One region of the Pantoea eucrina genome, then DNA from elsewhere that is predicted to be linked to it. Evidence: predicted binding sites of a transcription regulator. Region 1 holds the regulator's gene; the other holds the start of a gene.

Region 1 (7,814 bases):
AATCGAGGTCAGCAGCGCGATAATTGCCGGACCGCAGAGGGCGTAAATCACAGCGAACAGCAGCGCCACAATGCCCGCCTGCCGGCAGGCGGCATACCAGATCAGCCGCAGCCGGCTGCGATCGCCTGCGCCGGTCGCCTCACCGGAGCAGGCTTCCACCGCATACGCAAAACCATCCAGCGCATAGGCAGTAAAAGTCAGGAACATCAGCAATACCGCATTGACGGCGACCACGTCAGCGCCGAGTCGCGCGCCCAGTAGCGTCAGCGAGGCGAAGCAGAGCTGCAGCAGCAGCGAACGCAGCATGATGTCGCGGTTAAGCCGGAACAGGCGCGCGGCGTCGCCGCGCCAGCTGGCTTTAAGCAGCGAAAATGATATGCCGCGCAGCGCCAGCACCCGCGCCACCATCCATAGCCCCACGGCCAGCGTCACATAGTCCGCGACGGCGGTGGCCGCTGCGGCACCCGCCACGCCCCAGTGCCACTGCAGAACAAACAGCAGATCGAGCAGGATATTCACGACGTTGCCGGTAATAAGCAGCACCATCGGCGCGCGCGCATACTGTACGCCGAGCAGCCAGCCGAGGATCACCAGATTTGCCAGCGTGGCAGGCGCGCTGAGCCAGCGGATAGCGATAAAGGTTTGTGCCTGCTGCTGCACCGCCTCGCTGCCGCCCATCAGCGCGGCTGCCAGCTCGCTGACCGGCGTTCGTAGCGCAATGAACAGCACGCCTGCCGTCAGCGCAATCAGCATCGGCTGGATCAGCGCCCGCGCCAGCGCTGGCTTATCGCGGGCGCCGAACGCCTGCGCCGTCAGGCCAGTGGTGCTCATCCGCAAAAAGAGCAGCAGCATAAAGACAAAGCTGGTGGCCGTTGCACCCACGGCTACGCCGCCGAGGTAAACCGGGCTGTCGAGGTGGCCAATGATAGCCGTATCCACAATGCCCAGCAGCGGTACGCTGATGTTAGAGAGGATCATGGGCAGCGCCAGGCGCCAGAGCGTGCGATCAGAAGAGGTAAACAGCGGCATCAGCCAGTCCTGTTATTGCGGGCAACGCGCCTCATGCAGCTGCACGGCGCCACGGTTGGAAGCAGAGGGGTAATATAGCAGACCGCGGCCTGTGCAGGCACAGACCGCAGCGGGGGGACTAACCAGGTATTACAGCCATTCACCGGTACGGACAATACCGACAGCCAGACCTTCAACGGTCAGAGACTGCTGGCGCGTATCCACTTCGATAGGCTGAAAATCGCTGTTTTCCGGCAGCAGATGCACGATAGCACCCTGCTTTTTCCAGCGTTTTACGGTGACCTCGTCGTCAATGCGCGCCACCACGACCTGGCCATTACGCACATCCTGGGTTTTATGCACGGCAAGCAGATCGCCATCCATAATCCCGATATCTTTCATCGACATGCCGCTAACGCGCAGCAGAAAATCCGCGCTCGGCTTGAACAGGTTAGCATCGACCTGATAGTGGGTCTCGATGTGCTCCTGAGCCAGCAGCGGCTCGCCGGCAGCGACACGCCCGATTAACGGCAGTCCACCGCTTGTCTCTTCTTCCATCAGCAAGCGAATGCCGCGCGAGGCGCCAGAGACAATCTCAATGACCCCTTTACGCGCCAGCGCTTTCAGGTGCTCTTCAGCTGCATTGGGTGAGCGGAAGCCCAGCTGTGAAGCGATTTCAGCACGCGTTGGCGGCATGCCGGTTGTATTAATATGGTCGCGAATCAGGTCATAGACCTGCTGCTGCCTGCTGGTTAACGCTTTCATCCCGCCCCCTGGTTGTTTATACAGTCGCTGTGAGTATATACAGGTATTGGCGAAATGAAAACCGCAGCTGCGGCAAAAATCAGCGATATATCGGTACGGGCGGCCTTAATATGCGTGCGGCCAGAGCAGCGTTATCCAGACAAACAGCGCGAGAAGGATCGTCAGCAGTACGGCGGCAGAACCCATATCCTTAGCGCGGCCCGCCAGCGGATGACGCTCCTGGCCGATTCGGTCGACCACCGCCTCAATCGCGCTGTTGAGGATCTCCACCACCACCACCAGTATCACCGAACCAATTAGCAGCACGCGCGTCACTGCGTCCACATCCAGCCAGCAGGCGACAACTACCGCAATCACCGCTGCAACGGCTTCCTGACGAAAGGCCGCTTCATGTTGCCAGGCTGCGCGTATTCCCTGCCAGGAGTAGCCCGCCGCTTTGATGATACGCAGCAGGCCGGTAACGTTATTTGCCATGAATAGGGAACCCTTGAGTAATTTTGGCGTCAATGAGTGCGCAGCGTGCGATGGCACAGCCACAGATCTCCGCTGCACTTTCTGGTATGCTTGCCGCGCTTTGCTAACAAGAGGCTTCAAGTTGTCTATGTCAGGTTGGCGTAAACTCTATTACAAATTATTGAATTTACCACTCTCTATTTTGGTAAAAAGTAAGGTCATACCGACCGATCCGGTTTCGGAGCACGGTATCGATCCCACTCGTCCCGTGATGTATGTTTTGCCTTATGATTCAAAGGCGGATCTGCTTACATTACGCAACCAGTGTCTGCGGCTTGATCTGCCCGATCCGCTCGCGCCGCTGGAGATTGACGGCACGCTGCTGCCGCGCCATGTGTTTATTCATGATGGCCCGCGTGTCTTTCCTTACTATGTGGCGAACCCGGAGTCAGTGAAACTGTTTCACGACTATCTGGATCTGCATCGTAATAACCCGCAGCTGGATGTCCAGATGCTGCCGGTGGCGGTGATGTTTGGCCGTGCGCCGGGTCGTGAAATTCAGGGCGAGCCTACGCCGCATCTGCGCGTACTGAATGGCGTACAGAAGTTTTTCGCCATTCTCTGGCACGGTCGCGACAGCTTTGTCCGCTTCTCTTCCACCGTCTCGCTGCGCCAGATGGCGACCGAACACGGCACGGATAAGTCGATTGCGCAGAAGCTGGCGCGCGTGGCGCGTATTCACTTTGCCCGCCAGCGTCTCGCCGCGGTGGGACCAAGCCTGCCCGCCCGTCAGGATCTGTTCAACAAGCTGCTGCAGTCGAAGGCGATTGAAAAAGCGGTTGAAGATGAAGCGCGCAGCAAAAAGATTTCGCATGAAAAAGCGCAGCAAAACGCCGTTGAGATGATGGAAGAGATCGCGGCAGACTTCTCATATGAGGCGATCCGCGTTACCGACCGCATCATGGGCTGGCTCTGGAGCCGCCTCTATCAGGGCATTAGCGTCAACGGCGGCGAGCGCGTGCGTCAGCTGGCGCAGGATGGTCATGAAATAGTCTATGTGCCCTGCCACCGCAGCCATATGGATTATCTGCTGCTCTCCTACGTGCTTTATCATCAGGGGCTGGTGCCGCCGCACATCGCTGCCGGTATCAATCTTAACTTCTGGCCAGCCGGGCCCATTTTCCGCCGGCTGGGGGCCTTCTTTATTCGCCGTACCTTTAAGGGCAATAAACTCTACTCCACCGTATTCCGCGAATATCTGGGCGAGCTGTTCAGCCGCGGCTACTCGGTTGAGTACTTTGTTGAGGGCGGACGCTCGCGCACCGGTCGCCTGCTCGATCCCAAAACCGGCACGCTTTCAATGACGCTGCAGGCGCTGCTGCGCGGCGGCAGCCGTCCGATTACGTTTGTACCGATCTACATCGGCTATGAGCACGTAATGGAAGTGGGTACTTACGCCAAAGAGCTGCGCGGCGCAGCGAAAGAGAAAGAGGGCTTTGTGCAGATGGTGCGCGGCCTGCGTAAGCTGCGCAATCTCGGTCAGGGCTACGTTAACTTTGGCGAACCGCTGCCGCTGGTTAACTACCTGAACAAGCATATTCCCGAGTGGCGCGAGGCGATCGACCCGATCGATCCGCAGCGCCCCGCGTGGATGACGCCAGCGGTAAACGATATCGCTGCCCGCCTGATGGTGCGCATTAACGAAGCGGGTGCGGCCAACGCCATGAATCTGTGTGTGACCGCGCTGCTTGCGTCCCGTCAGCGCTCGCTGACGCGTGAGCAGCTGACGGAGCAGCTGGAGTGCTACACCCAGCTGCTGCGCAACGTGCCCTATTCACCGGAAGCGACGGTGCCCGATCTGAGCGCCGAAGCGCTGCTGGATCACGCGATGGGCATGAATAAGTTTGAAACCGAGCAGGACAGCATCGGCGATATCATTATTCTGCCGCGCGAGCAGGCCGTGCTGATGACCTACTACCGGAATAACATTCAGCACATGCTGGTGATGCCGTCGCTGATTGCCGCGATTGTGCAGCAGCACCGCGAAATCAGCGAAGCAGAGCTTCTGCGTCAGGTAAGCCTGGTCTACCCGATGCTGAAAAGTGAACTGTTCCTGCGCTGGGAAAGTGCCGAACTGCCGGCGCTGCTTAGCGCGCTGTGCGCGGAGATGGCGCGACAGGGGCTGGTAACGCAGCTGGATGGGCAGATTAAGCTGAGCGCCGCGCGCTATCGCACGCTGCAGCTGCTGGCAGCCGGTATTCGCGAAACGCTGCAGCGCTTTGCGATCACTTTCGCCATTCTCAGTGCCAAACCGACGATCAACCGCGGCACGCTGGAGAAAGAGAGCCGCACGCTGGCGCAGCGTCTGTCAGTGCTGCACGGTATCAATGCGCCGGAGTTCTTTGATAAGGCGGTATTTACCACGCTGGTGCTGACGCTGCGCGATGAGCGCTATATCAGCGACTCAGGTGATGCCGATGCGGAGCGCACGCACGCGATGTGGCAGATGCTGGCGGAGCTGGTCACCAGCGATGTGCGTCTGACAATTGAGAGTGCAGTCGCACACGAGTAAGGCAAGGCAGGGACGCAGGATGCGTCCCTGCCGGTTCAGAACAGCGCCAGAAACGGCTGCGTATTCAGCAGCACGCCAGCAAACAGCACCAGTCCCACATAGTTATTGTTCAGAAAGGCCTGAAAGCAGGCGTCGCGTTCGCGGCGGGCGATCAGGCTCTGCTGATAGACAAACAGCGCGCCGGCAGCCAGCAGTGACCAGTAGAATGCCCCGTTCAGATTCAGCATACTTCCCACCAGCGCCATCAGCCCCAGCGTGGCCAGCTGCAGCAGGCCAATAATCAGCTTGTCAAAACGACCAAACAGAATCGCCGTAGATTTAACGCCTATCTTCAAATCGTCATCGCGATCCACCATGGCGTACTGGGTATCGTAGGCCACCGTCCAGCAGATGTTAGCGAAGAACACCAGCCAGCAGACTAAAGGTAAGGACTCACTTACTGCAGCCCACCCCATCGGGATCGCCCAGCCAAAGGCTGCGCCGAGCACCACCTGCGGCAGATGGGTATAGCGTTTCATAAAGGGGTAGACCCAAGCCAGCGCCAGCCCGCCGAAAGAGAGCAGGATGGTCATGCGATTCATGGTCAGCACCAGCATAAACGCCAGCAGGCCCAGCGCAGCAAACAGCAGCTTTGCCTCTTTTTCTGAAACCGCCCCGCTCGCCAGCGGCCGGCCGGCGGTGCGTTTGACGTGACCATCCACTTTGCGATCGGCGTAATCATTGATGACGCAGCCGGCAGCGCGCATAACGATGACGCCAAGCACAAACACAATCAGCACCGGCAGCGGCGGCACCGCCATGCCAGCCAGCCACAGCGCCCAGAGCGTAGGCCACATCAACAGCAGCGTGCCGATAGGTTTGTCGATGCGCATCAGGCGGCTGTAAGCCTGCCATTTGCTTACGGATAATGATTTTTGCACGGGTCTCATCCTTGCTGCAGCGCGCGGTAAAGCGGCGATGCCGGTAAAAAAAGTTCAGTTAACAGAAGGGGCTTATCCGACAGGCGCAGGCGCGAACGCCGTCCCCACAGATCGCCGGCCTGGCCGGGATGAATAAAATCGCGGCTCAGCGCTGAAGAGGCAAAAAGATAGCGCCCCAGCGGGCGTGTGCCAAGTTGCTGCAGCATCTGCTCCGGTCCCTGCAGCGTACTCTCGGGCACTACGGTGCGGCCCAGCAGCCACGGCTCGCCGTCGCCGCACAGCACGATTTCGCGCAGCCAGAAGCGCGTATCGTTCGGCAGAAAAGCCGCTTCTGCTGCGACCTCCGCCGCGCTGACAAAGCCTTCACGGATGGGTTGAACGGTAACCTGCCGGCAGTGCTGCTCAAAACGGCGCGTCATGGAATCTTCTTCCATCAGCCAGTCGGTCAGCGGTGCGGGCAGCAGCGAGGAGGCGGGTAACCACTGCAAGGCATATAACTGGCGCAGCGCATCGTGCGACATCAGGCGATCTCCGGCAAAAAAGTTGCCTTAGTTTACCGCAGAGCGCGGCCGCTGGCACGGCCGCGAGCGCCGGAGATGATAAGGGACGTTATTCGCGCTTCAGCCGGTTGCTGTTTGCCAGCCACAGCGTGACCACCAGAATCAGGATCGCAGCGGAATAGCAGAGCGTGTCGAACGGGTTTTTGTGGTCAACGATAATCAGCCGGATAATGGCGGTGATCCCGATATAAACAAAGTAGCGCAGCGGAAAGTGATAGCCCGACTGAAAATATTTCACAATCAGCGCGATAAATTCAAAGTAGAGAAAGTAGATCACAATGCCTTCAATCAGCAGATAGGATGACGCCTGTTCACCGGTGCTGAACAGCACGTTAGCCAGATGAATCGTCTCCTTGCCGAGAAACACCACCAGGATCACGGCCAGGATTAACAGGCCGAGGTTAAGTACCCACTGCAGCACCGTCGCGATGAGCTGACCGGCGGCTGATTTATCTGTCATTGCTGCGTCCTTAATGCGCAAATGAGAAGAGCGCTATCATGCTGCAATGTGATCTGAATCACAATATGACGTTAAGGTGGCGGTTCTCCGTCAGGGGCAGCGTAAACGCCGTGGATATCTCATCGCAGTGAACCGGATTCAGCTACAGTTAACAGGTCGACGCCGCTTCAGGTTATTTATATCTAACGAAAAATTCATGCGGTGCGCTACCGGTCTTCCCCCGCTGCCGTGTTTGCCAGGCAGGCAGCTGGCTGCTTTTTGCCTGGCATACAGGAGCCTGCGACCGTGCTAACTCTGCTTAATCTGCTTTCTGCTGTCGCACTGCTGGTCTGGGGCACCCACATTGTGCGTACCGGCATCATGCGCGTGTACGGCGCCGATCTGCGCCGGGTACTGAGCCGCAGCGTGGAAAAAAAACCGATGGCTTTTCTGGCCGGCATTGGCGTTACCGCTCTGGTACAGAGCAGCAACGCCACTACGCTGCTGGTCACCTCGTTTGTGGCGCAAAACCTGGTCAGCCTGACACCTGCCCTGGTGGTGGTACTGGGGGCTGACGTCGGCACGGCCATTATGGCGCGCGTGCTGACCTTCGATCTCTCCTGGCTCTCCCCGCTGTTTATCTTTTTTGGCGTGGTCTTTTTTCTCAGCCGCAAACAGACGCGCGTCGGACAGATGGGCCGTGCTGCCATTGGTCTCGGGCTGATCCTGCTGGCGCTGCAGCTGATTGTCACCGCAGCACGTCCGATAACGCAGGCTTCGGGCGTGCAGGTGCTCTTCTCCACCCTGACCGGCGATACGCTGCTGGACGCCCTGATTGGCGCCGTTTTTGCCATCATCAGCTACTCGAGCCTGGCGGCGGTGCTGATCACCGCGACCCTGACGGCCGCCGGGGTGATCTCATTTAAGGTGGCGCTCTGTCTGGTCATTGGTGCCAACCTCGGCAGCGGCCTGCTGGCGATGATCAACGCCAGCGGTTCTAATGCGGCTGGCAAGCGGGTGGCGCTCGGCAGCCTGCTGTTCAAGCTTATCGGCAGCATTGCGGTACTGCCGTTTGTTGATTTTATTGCTGAGCTGCT
Region 2 (7,814 bases), 780 kb from region 1:
GCTGCGCTATGAACAGGTTAACCCGCTGGCATTTATGGAGCCGACCTCACCGCATATCGTGAGCGCAGAAGAGGGCAGGCCGATCGACTTTGCACAGCTCTCGGCGGGTCTGCGCAGCGTGGAAGCGCAGGCTGAATGGCTGCTGGTTGAGGGGGCGGGCGGCTGGTTTACGCCGCTTTCTGAGACGCAGACCTATGCGGACTGGGTCATCGCAGAGCAGCTGCCGGTGATCCTGGTGGTGGGCGTAAAGCTGGGCTGTATTAATCACGCCATGCTGACCGCTGCGGCGATCAAGGCAGCCGGCTTACCACTGGCAGGCTGGATCGCAAACGATATTCAGCCGCCGGGCAAGCGGCATCGTGAATATATTGCGTCGCTGCGCCAGCGCATCGACGCGCCGTTTCTGGGCGAAATCCCCTGGCTGGCGTCCGGGACGGAGCAGGCGACCTGCGGACGCTACCTGACGCTGCCCTGAGCGATAAGCATCCCTTAAGAGATCAGGTCGGCGTCAGCCATTTGTTCACGGTAAGATCGTCCAGCTGCGCAACGCGCCCCTGCGCCACATTACGTCCGCGGTGCAGCAGCAGAAAGTAGTCGGCGACGCGGCGTATAAACGAGACGTGCTGCTCCAGCAGCAGGATGGTCAGACCATACTCCCGGTTGAGCCGCCGGATCAGGTTGCCCGTCTCCTCCTCCAGCCACGGCGACATCGTACCGGAAGGCTCATCGAGGATCAGCAGGCGCGGTTTCAGCACCAGCGCGCGCGCCAGTGCCAGCTGCTGCTGCAGATTAACCGGCAGCTCACCGCTGCGCTGATGGCGCAGTGAATAGAGCGCGGGAAACAGCTCAAACACCATCTCCGGAATGGCGCGGTTGCGATCATCTTCAGCCGCCAGCAGGGCGATCAGCAGATTGTCCTCAACGCTCATCTGCGTAAAGATATGGCGCTTTTGCGGCACATATCCGATGCCCATCCGCGCCCGCTGCACGGCGGGCTGCAGCAACAGGTTCTCCGGCGGATAGCCCGCCTCCTGCCAGCAGATAGAGCCGCTGTTGACCGGCAGATGGCCCATAATGCAGTTTACCAGCGTGGTTTTCCCCATCCCCGGACTGCCCAGCACGCCAGTGCAGGATCCCGGAGGCAGATCAAGATCGACATCCCACAGAATCTGATTCTGGCCATAAAACTGATTCACCGAACGTAAACTCAGCATCTGATCTTCTCCTTACAGATAGTTAGCCTGAATGCACCCGCTCTGTGTCGTCTGGCATGCAGTGACAGATTAAGTAACGCGGTGGTATCAGACATCAGGGCGTCCCTGTTAAACCTGAATGTTCTGCCGCCGGAAAAGAGATGCAATCAACGGGCCAGATCGATAATCCTGCGTTTCTGTCGTTAATAAATGCCCGTAATTGTGCCTTACACATCAGGAAATCTTAACTGTGAAAAGGGGTGATTAAGCTGCTGCACTTTGACGGTGCTGATTACTAAGCTTTTCTGGTGCATCTGTTCATTAATAAGGCAGCGGTCCAGTGCAGGAAAACAGCGCAGCCCAGGCGTGGCGGCGCTGTGGAATCAAAAAAGAATAGTTAATTGCGCCAGCCCTGCTGGAAAAATAATCATAAAAAAAATTTTTTTGTTAGCGCAGAAGAGGGCGGGATTTTTTATACACAGCCTGCGGGCTCGGGGCTGGCTTCACTTATCCACTATTCCTGTGGATAACCTTGTGCATTAGCGACTGAAAACCGGGCGCAAGCGAGGAAATACGCGGCCTGGATACATTATGCTGCGAAACTGGGCTTTTGGTCTATTTTCATTAAATTCAGTATGTTATCTAAAAGCAAGCCTGTAAAACTCCGGCTGAAGTTTACCGCTGCATTTTAATGACGTTCTCTTGACAATTGTTAAAAGCCCGGCCCGCCTGGGGATAACCTGGCGCGACATATTTTAGCCAGCTGCCGCTTTAATGCCTCTGAAGCGGCGCCACGGGCAGCAGGACCATCGTGGCGTTTATCTGTAAATATATCCAGTGTTTTTTTCTGGCAAAATCGCCATAGCAGAGTAGAATTATCAGCCTGCCAGCCCTTTTCTTCAGCAGGAATTCTGAAATCATGAGCAAAGTCTTTAAACTCAACTCCGCCTTTAAGCCTTCAGGCGATCAGCCTGAAGCGATCCGCCGTCTGGAGGAGGGGCTGGAAGATGGCCTTGCGCATCAGACCCTGCTCGGCGTAACGGGATCGGGCAAAACCTTTACCGTTGCCAATGTGATTGCCGATCTCAACCGGCCGACGATGGTTCTGGCGCCTAATAAAACGCTGGCGGCGCAGCTCTATGGGGAGATGAAAGAGTTTTTTCCGGACAACGCGGTAGAATTTTTCGTCTCTTACTATGACTACTATCAGCCTGAAGCCTATGTGCCGAGTTCTGACACCTTTATTGAAAAAGATGCGGCGGTGAACGAGCACATTGAGCAGATGCGCCTCTCCGCCACCAAAGCGATGCTGGAACGACGCGATGTCATCGTGGTCGCGTCGGTCTCGGCAATTTATGGTCTGGGCGATCCCGATCTCTATCTGAAAATGATGCTGCATCTGACGCGCGGTATGATCATCGATCAGCGCAGTATTTTACGGCGTCTGGCTGAGCTGCAGTATGCGCGTAACGATCAGGCGTTTCAGCGCGGTACGTTCCGCGTGCGCGGGGAGGTGATCGATATCTTCCCGGCGGAGTCCGACGATATGGCTCTGCGGGTGGAGCTGTTTGATGAAGAGGTTGAGCGGCTCTCACTATTTGATCCGCTTACCGGACAAATTGAGTCAGTGATCCCGCGCTTTACCATCTATCCCAAAACGCACTACGTTACGCCGCGCGAGCGCATCCTGCAGGCGATGGAAGAGATCAAAGATGAGCTGGCCCTGCGCCGTAAGGTGCTGCTGGAAAACAACAAGCTGCTGGAAGAGCAGCGCATTACGCAGCGCACCCAGTTTGACCTGGAGATGATGAACGAGCTGGGTTACTGCTCGGGGATTGAGAACTACTCCCGCTATCTCTCGGGACGCGGACCGGGTGAAGCGCCGCCGACCCTGTTTGACTATCTGCCGGCCGATGGTCTGCTGGTGGTGGATGAGTCGCACGTCACGATTCCGCAGATTGGCGGCATGTATCGCGGCGACCGCGCGCGTAAAGAGACGCTGGTGGAGTACGGCTTCCGCCTGCCGTCCGCGCTGGACAACCGTCCGCTTCGGTTTGAAGAGTTTGAGGCGCTGGCCCCGCAGACCATTTATGTCTCCGCCACGCCGGGTAAATATGAGCTGGAAAAATCGGGCACGGAAGTGATCGATCAGGTAGTGCGTCCGACAGGTCTGCTCGATCCCATTCTTGAGGTGCGCCCGGTCGGCACACAGGTGGATGATCTGCTCTCTGAAATCCGCAAACGCGTGGAGATCAACGAACGCGTGCTGGTGACGACGCTGACCAAGCGTATGGCTGAAGACCTCACTGAATATCTTGAAGAGCATGGTGAGAAGGTGCGCTATCTGCACTCTGATATCGATACCGTTGAGCGCATGGAGATTATTCGCGACCTGCGCCTGGGCGAGTTTGACGTGCTGGTAGGGATTAACCTGCTGCGTGAGGGACTTGATATGCCGGAGGTCTCCCTGGTGGCGATTCTCGACGCCGACAAAGAGGGCTTCCTGCGTTCAGAACGCTCCCTGATCCAGACGATTGGTCGTGCAGCGCGTAACGTGAACGGCAAAGCGATTCTTTATGCTGATAAAATCACGCCCTCTATGGCACGCGCGATTGAAGAGACAGAGCGACGTCGCGAGAAGCAGGAGCGCTACAACACCGAGCACGGCATTGTGCCGCAGGGGCTGAATAAGAAGATCACGGATATTCTTGAGCTGGGCAAAAACGTGGTGAAAACGCGCGGCAAAGGCAAAACGGCCACGCGCACGGCAGCAGAGAATGATGCTGATTACCTGGCGCTTACGCCACAGGCGATGCAGAAGAAAATTCACGAACTGGAAGCGCAGATGCAGCAGCATGCGCAAAACCTGGAGTTTGAAGAAGCCGCCAGCCTGCGCGACCGGCTGCATGAGCTGCGCGAACTGTTTATTGCCGCCTCATAACCACCAACCCGTGCCGCATTCCGCAGGAGCCGCATTCCACATGGGCCGCATTTATGCGGCCCTGGCGTATTTATACGGCTGGCGGCTTTAAAGCGCCTGGATGGCGTGCTCCAGCGCCAGGCGCAGAAGCTGTCGATCGTGGCGATAACGGATATCTTCAGCTTCCAGCGGCTCCTGCACAATAATGCGCTGCGCCAGACCCTGCGTGTCGGCAGTCGGGCTGATCACTACGGCATCAATAACCCGTTTACCAATCGCCTGCTCCATAATGGCCAGCTTATCTGCCACGCTAAGACGGGCGGCTGCCGGGCTAAGCTCGCGGCCAAGATTGCCAATAAATACCATCGTAGCGGGCGTACGCCGCAGCGCGCGCGCCATCTCTTCCATCAGCAAAATCGGCATCAGGCTGGTATAGAAACTGCCCGGGCCAATCAGGATCAGATCGGCTTCAGCCACGGCGTCCAGCGCTTCGCGGGTGGGATTAACCGCCGGATGCAGCATCAGCGCCTGAGGCGCCTGACGCATCTCATCAATCGCGGTTTCGCCATACACCATGTTGCCTTCTGCATCCTGCGCGACCAGATCAACCGGCTGCTCTGACATCGGGATGAGAAACGCATCAACCTTGAGCAGATTGCGGATAATGTTAATCGCTTCCAGCGGACGCACGCTGAGATGATCCAGCGCTTTCAGGATCAGGTTGCCAAGATTGTGGCCCGCCAGTTCGCCGTTACCGGCAAAACGGTATTCAAACATCGCGGAAGCGACGCTGGGCTCGGTGATCAGCTGATTAAGACAGTTGCGCATGTCTCCCCAGGCGATCCCCCCCTCTGAACGGCGGATACGTCCGGTGGAGCCGCCATTGTCCGTGGTGGTCACTATACCGGTGAGTCGCGAGCCCAGCGGCGCCAGCGCTGACATGACGCGGCCCAGGCCGTGTCCGCCGCCCAGTGCCACCACGCGATCTAAATCTGCCAGCGTTCGATTCATGCTGCTCCTTATCGGTCCACTGCGCTGAAAGCCAATTCTTTGCTGCCGGGGGCAGCGTCATGTGGCGCAGTTTAGCCTATTCTGCTGCGATAATGCCGCGAAAAATCGTTATATATCATGTTATACAACGCACGCAGTGACTGGCTGACTGACGCAAAGCGCGCTACCATCCAGAGACCGCGTTGTCCTCAATGACAACAAACTCCCAAGCCTTGCGCGCCTAAGTCAAATGATAGGGCCGCCTGGCCGCAGCGTCATGCTGCCAGGGTGCAGAAAGAAATGCCTGCATCTCCCGACTTTGGAAAGGTGTTAAGGTGCCACAATTTACAGATGCCTGGGCGCGCAGCTTCTACTATTTGCGCCTGTCGATCACGGATGTATGTAATTTCCGTTGTACTTACTGTCTGCCGGACGGCTACAAGCCTGGCAGTACCCGCAACAAAAGCTTTCTCTCGCTGGATGAGATCCGCCGGGTGACCCGCGCCTTTACCGCGGCGGGAACGGAGAAGATCCGGCTTACCGGCGGTGAACCCTCGATGCGTCGCGACTTTACCGACATCATCGCTGCCGTGCGTGAAAACGCCGCGCTGCGACAGATTGCGGTGACCACCAACGGCTATCGCATGGCGCGTGACGTACAGTCATGGCGCGATGCAGGGCTGACGCACATTAACGTCAGCGTGGACAGCCTGGATGCGCGGCAGTTTCATGCCATCACCGGGCAGAACAAATTTGCTGAGGTCATGGCCGGTATCGACGCCGCGTTTGACGCCGGATTCGAAAAAGTCAAAGTTAACAGCGTGCTGATGCGTGATGTTAACAGCCAGAGTCTGGATACGTTTCTGGCCTGGATCCGCACGCGTCCGATTCAGCTGCGTTTTATTGAGCTGATGGAAACCGGTGAAGGGGGCGATCTGTTCCGGCGTCACCATATCTCCGGTGAGGTGATCCGCGACCGGCTGATCGTGCAGGGCTGGCAGCGGCAGCCGCGCGGCCGCAGCGACGGGCCGGCACAGGTATTTCGTCATCCCGACTATCAGGGTGAGGTCGGCCTGATTATGCCTTATGAAAAAGATTTCTGCGCCAGCTGCAACCGGCTGCGCGTCTCGGCCACCGGTAAACTGCACCTCTGCCTGTTTGGCGACGGTGGGGTAGAGCTGCGCGATCTGCTCGCCTCCGATGCACAGCAGGACGAGCTGCAGGCGCGTATCGCCCATAGTCTTGGCCAGAAAAAGCAGACCCACTTTCTGCATCAGGGCCAGACCGGTATTACGCAAAATCTCTCTTTCATTGGTGGCTAAACACAGGAGTTACAGCCATGGCTAAACCAACCGGCGAATTTACCGCTCTGACTGCCGCGGTGCTGACCATATCCGACAGCCGCGATGCGGCGAGTGACACCTCAGGAGACTATCTGCGTGAGGCGCTGGCGGACGCGGGGCATCAGGTGGTGGATCACGCTATTCTGCCTGACAATCGCTACCGCATTCGCGCCACGGTATCGCGCTGGATCGCCAGCGACGATATCCAGGTGGTGATTGTGAACGGCGGCACCGGCTTTAACAGCAAAAACAGTACGCCGGAAGCGCTGCTGCCGCTGTTTGACCGCGAAATTGACGGCTTTGGCGAACTGTTCCGTATGTTCTCGTATGAAGATATCGGCAGCGCAACGCTGCAGTCGCGTGCCGTTGCCGGCCTCGCCAATCAGACCCTGATTTTTGCCCTGCCAGGCTCTACAAGCGCCTGCCGCTGCGGCTGGGAGCGCATCATCGCCGATCAGCTGGATGCGCGCACCCGGCCCTGTAATTTTGTCTCTCATCTGAAGAAAGTCACTGTATGAATCAGTTAACGCATATTAACGCCGCTGGCGAAGCGCACATGGTTGATGTCTCCGGCAAAAATGAAACCGTGCGCGAAGCGCAGGCGGAGGCGCTGGTTTTGATGTCACCAGCCACGCTGCAGATGATCATGGAAGGCAGCCATCATAAAGGCGATGTCTTTGCCACGGCCCGTATCGCCGGCATTCAGGCGGCGAAGCGCACCTGGGAGCTGATACCGCTCTGTCATCCGCTGATGCTGAGTAAAGTGGAAGTGACGCTGGAAGCGGAACCGGCGCAGAGCCGGGTACGCGTCACCGCGCGCTGCCGCCTGACCGGTAAAACCGGAGTGGAGATGGAGGCGCTGACGGCCGCTTCCGTGGCGGCGCTGACCATCTATGACATGTGCAAAGCGGTGCAGAAAGATATCGTGATTGACCAGCTGCGCCTGCTGAGCAAAAGCGGCGGGAAGTCAGGTGACTTCAGGGCGGTCAGCCATGATTAAAGTCCTGTTTTTTGCCCAGGTGCGTGAGCTGAGCGGCACCAGCGAGCTGACGCTGCCGGAAGCCTATCCTGACGTGGCGGCACTGCGTGCTGCACTGGCGCAGCGCAGCGATCGCTGGGCGCTGGCGCTGGAATCGGGCAGGCTGCTGGCCGCAGTCAATCAGACGCTGGTCCCCATGACGCATCCGCTGCAGGCGGGTGATGAAGTGGCGTTTTTCCCGCCGGTCACCGGAGGTTAACCATGACAACCCGTATTCGCGTTGGCCCCGAGCCGTTTGATACCGGGGCTGAATACCGGCTGCTGGCCGCAGACGATCGGGATGGCGCTATCGTTACCTTCACCGGTAAAGTGCGCAATCATAACCTCGG

Evidence for each region. Region 1 encodes LexA, which represses DNA repair genes until DNA is damaged. Its sites were predicted from a motif close to TNCTGTATGTACATACAGNA; they were not measured.
Region 2: uvrB (excinuclease ABC subunit UvrB) is a predicted target of LexA. The motif match lies at 2,014-2,033, and genes of this name have one in related genera.

Annotation. Positions count from the first base shown of each region.
Region 1 is NZ_CP083448.1:248,837-256,650, reverse strand. Features, by position in the region: gene dinF (MATE family efflux transporter DinF) at 1-1,029, opposite strand, end outside; gene lexA (transcriptional repressor LexA) at 1,159-1,773, opposite strand; gene LAC65_RS01130 (diacylglycerol kinase) at 1,879-2,247, opposite strand; gene plsB (glycerol-3-phosphate 1-O-acyltransferase PlsB) at 2,375-4,798, shown strand; gene ubiA (4-hydroxybenzoate octaprenyltransferase) at 4,834-5,727, opposite strand; gene ubiC (chorismate lyase) at 5,724-6,239, opposite strand; gene psiE (phosphate-starvation-inducible protein PsiE) at 6,328-6,738, opposite strand; gene LAC65_RS01105 (Na/Pi cotransporter family protein) at 7,024-7,814, shown strand, end outside.
Region 2 is NZ_CP083448.1:1,030,031-1,037,844, forward strand. Features, by position in the region: gene bioD (dethiobiotin synthase) at 1-475, shown strand, start outside; gene LAC65_RS04835 (ABC transporter ATP-binding protein) at 498-1,214, opposite strand; gene uvrB (excinuclease ABC subunit UvrB) at 2,113-4,134, shown strand; gene LAC65_RS04845 (gluconeogenesis factor YvcK family protein) at 4,222-5,124, opposite strand; molybdenum cofactor riboswitch at 5,315-5,450, shown strand; gene moaA (GTP 3',8-cyclase MoaA) at 5,439-6,425, shown strand; gene moaB (molybdenum cofactor biosynthesis protein B) at 6,443-6,964, shown strand; gene moaC (cyclic pyranopterin monophosphate synthase MoaC) at 6,961-7,446, shown strand; gene moaD (molybdopterin synthase sulfur carrier subunit) at 7,439-7,684, shown strand; gene moaE (molybdopterin synthase catalytic subunit MoaE) at 7,687-7,814, shown strand, end outside.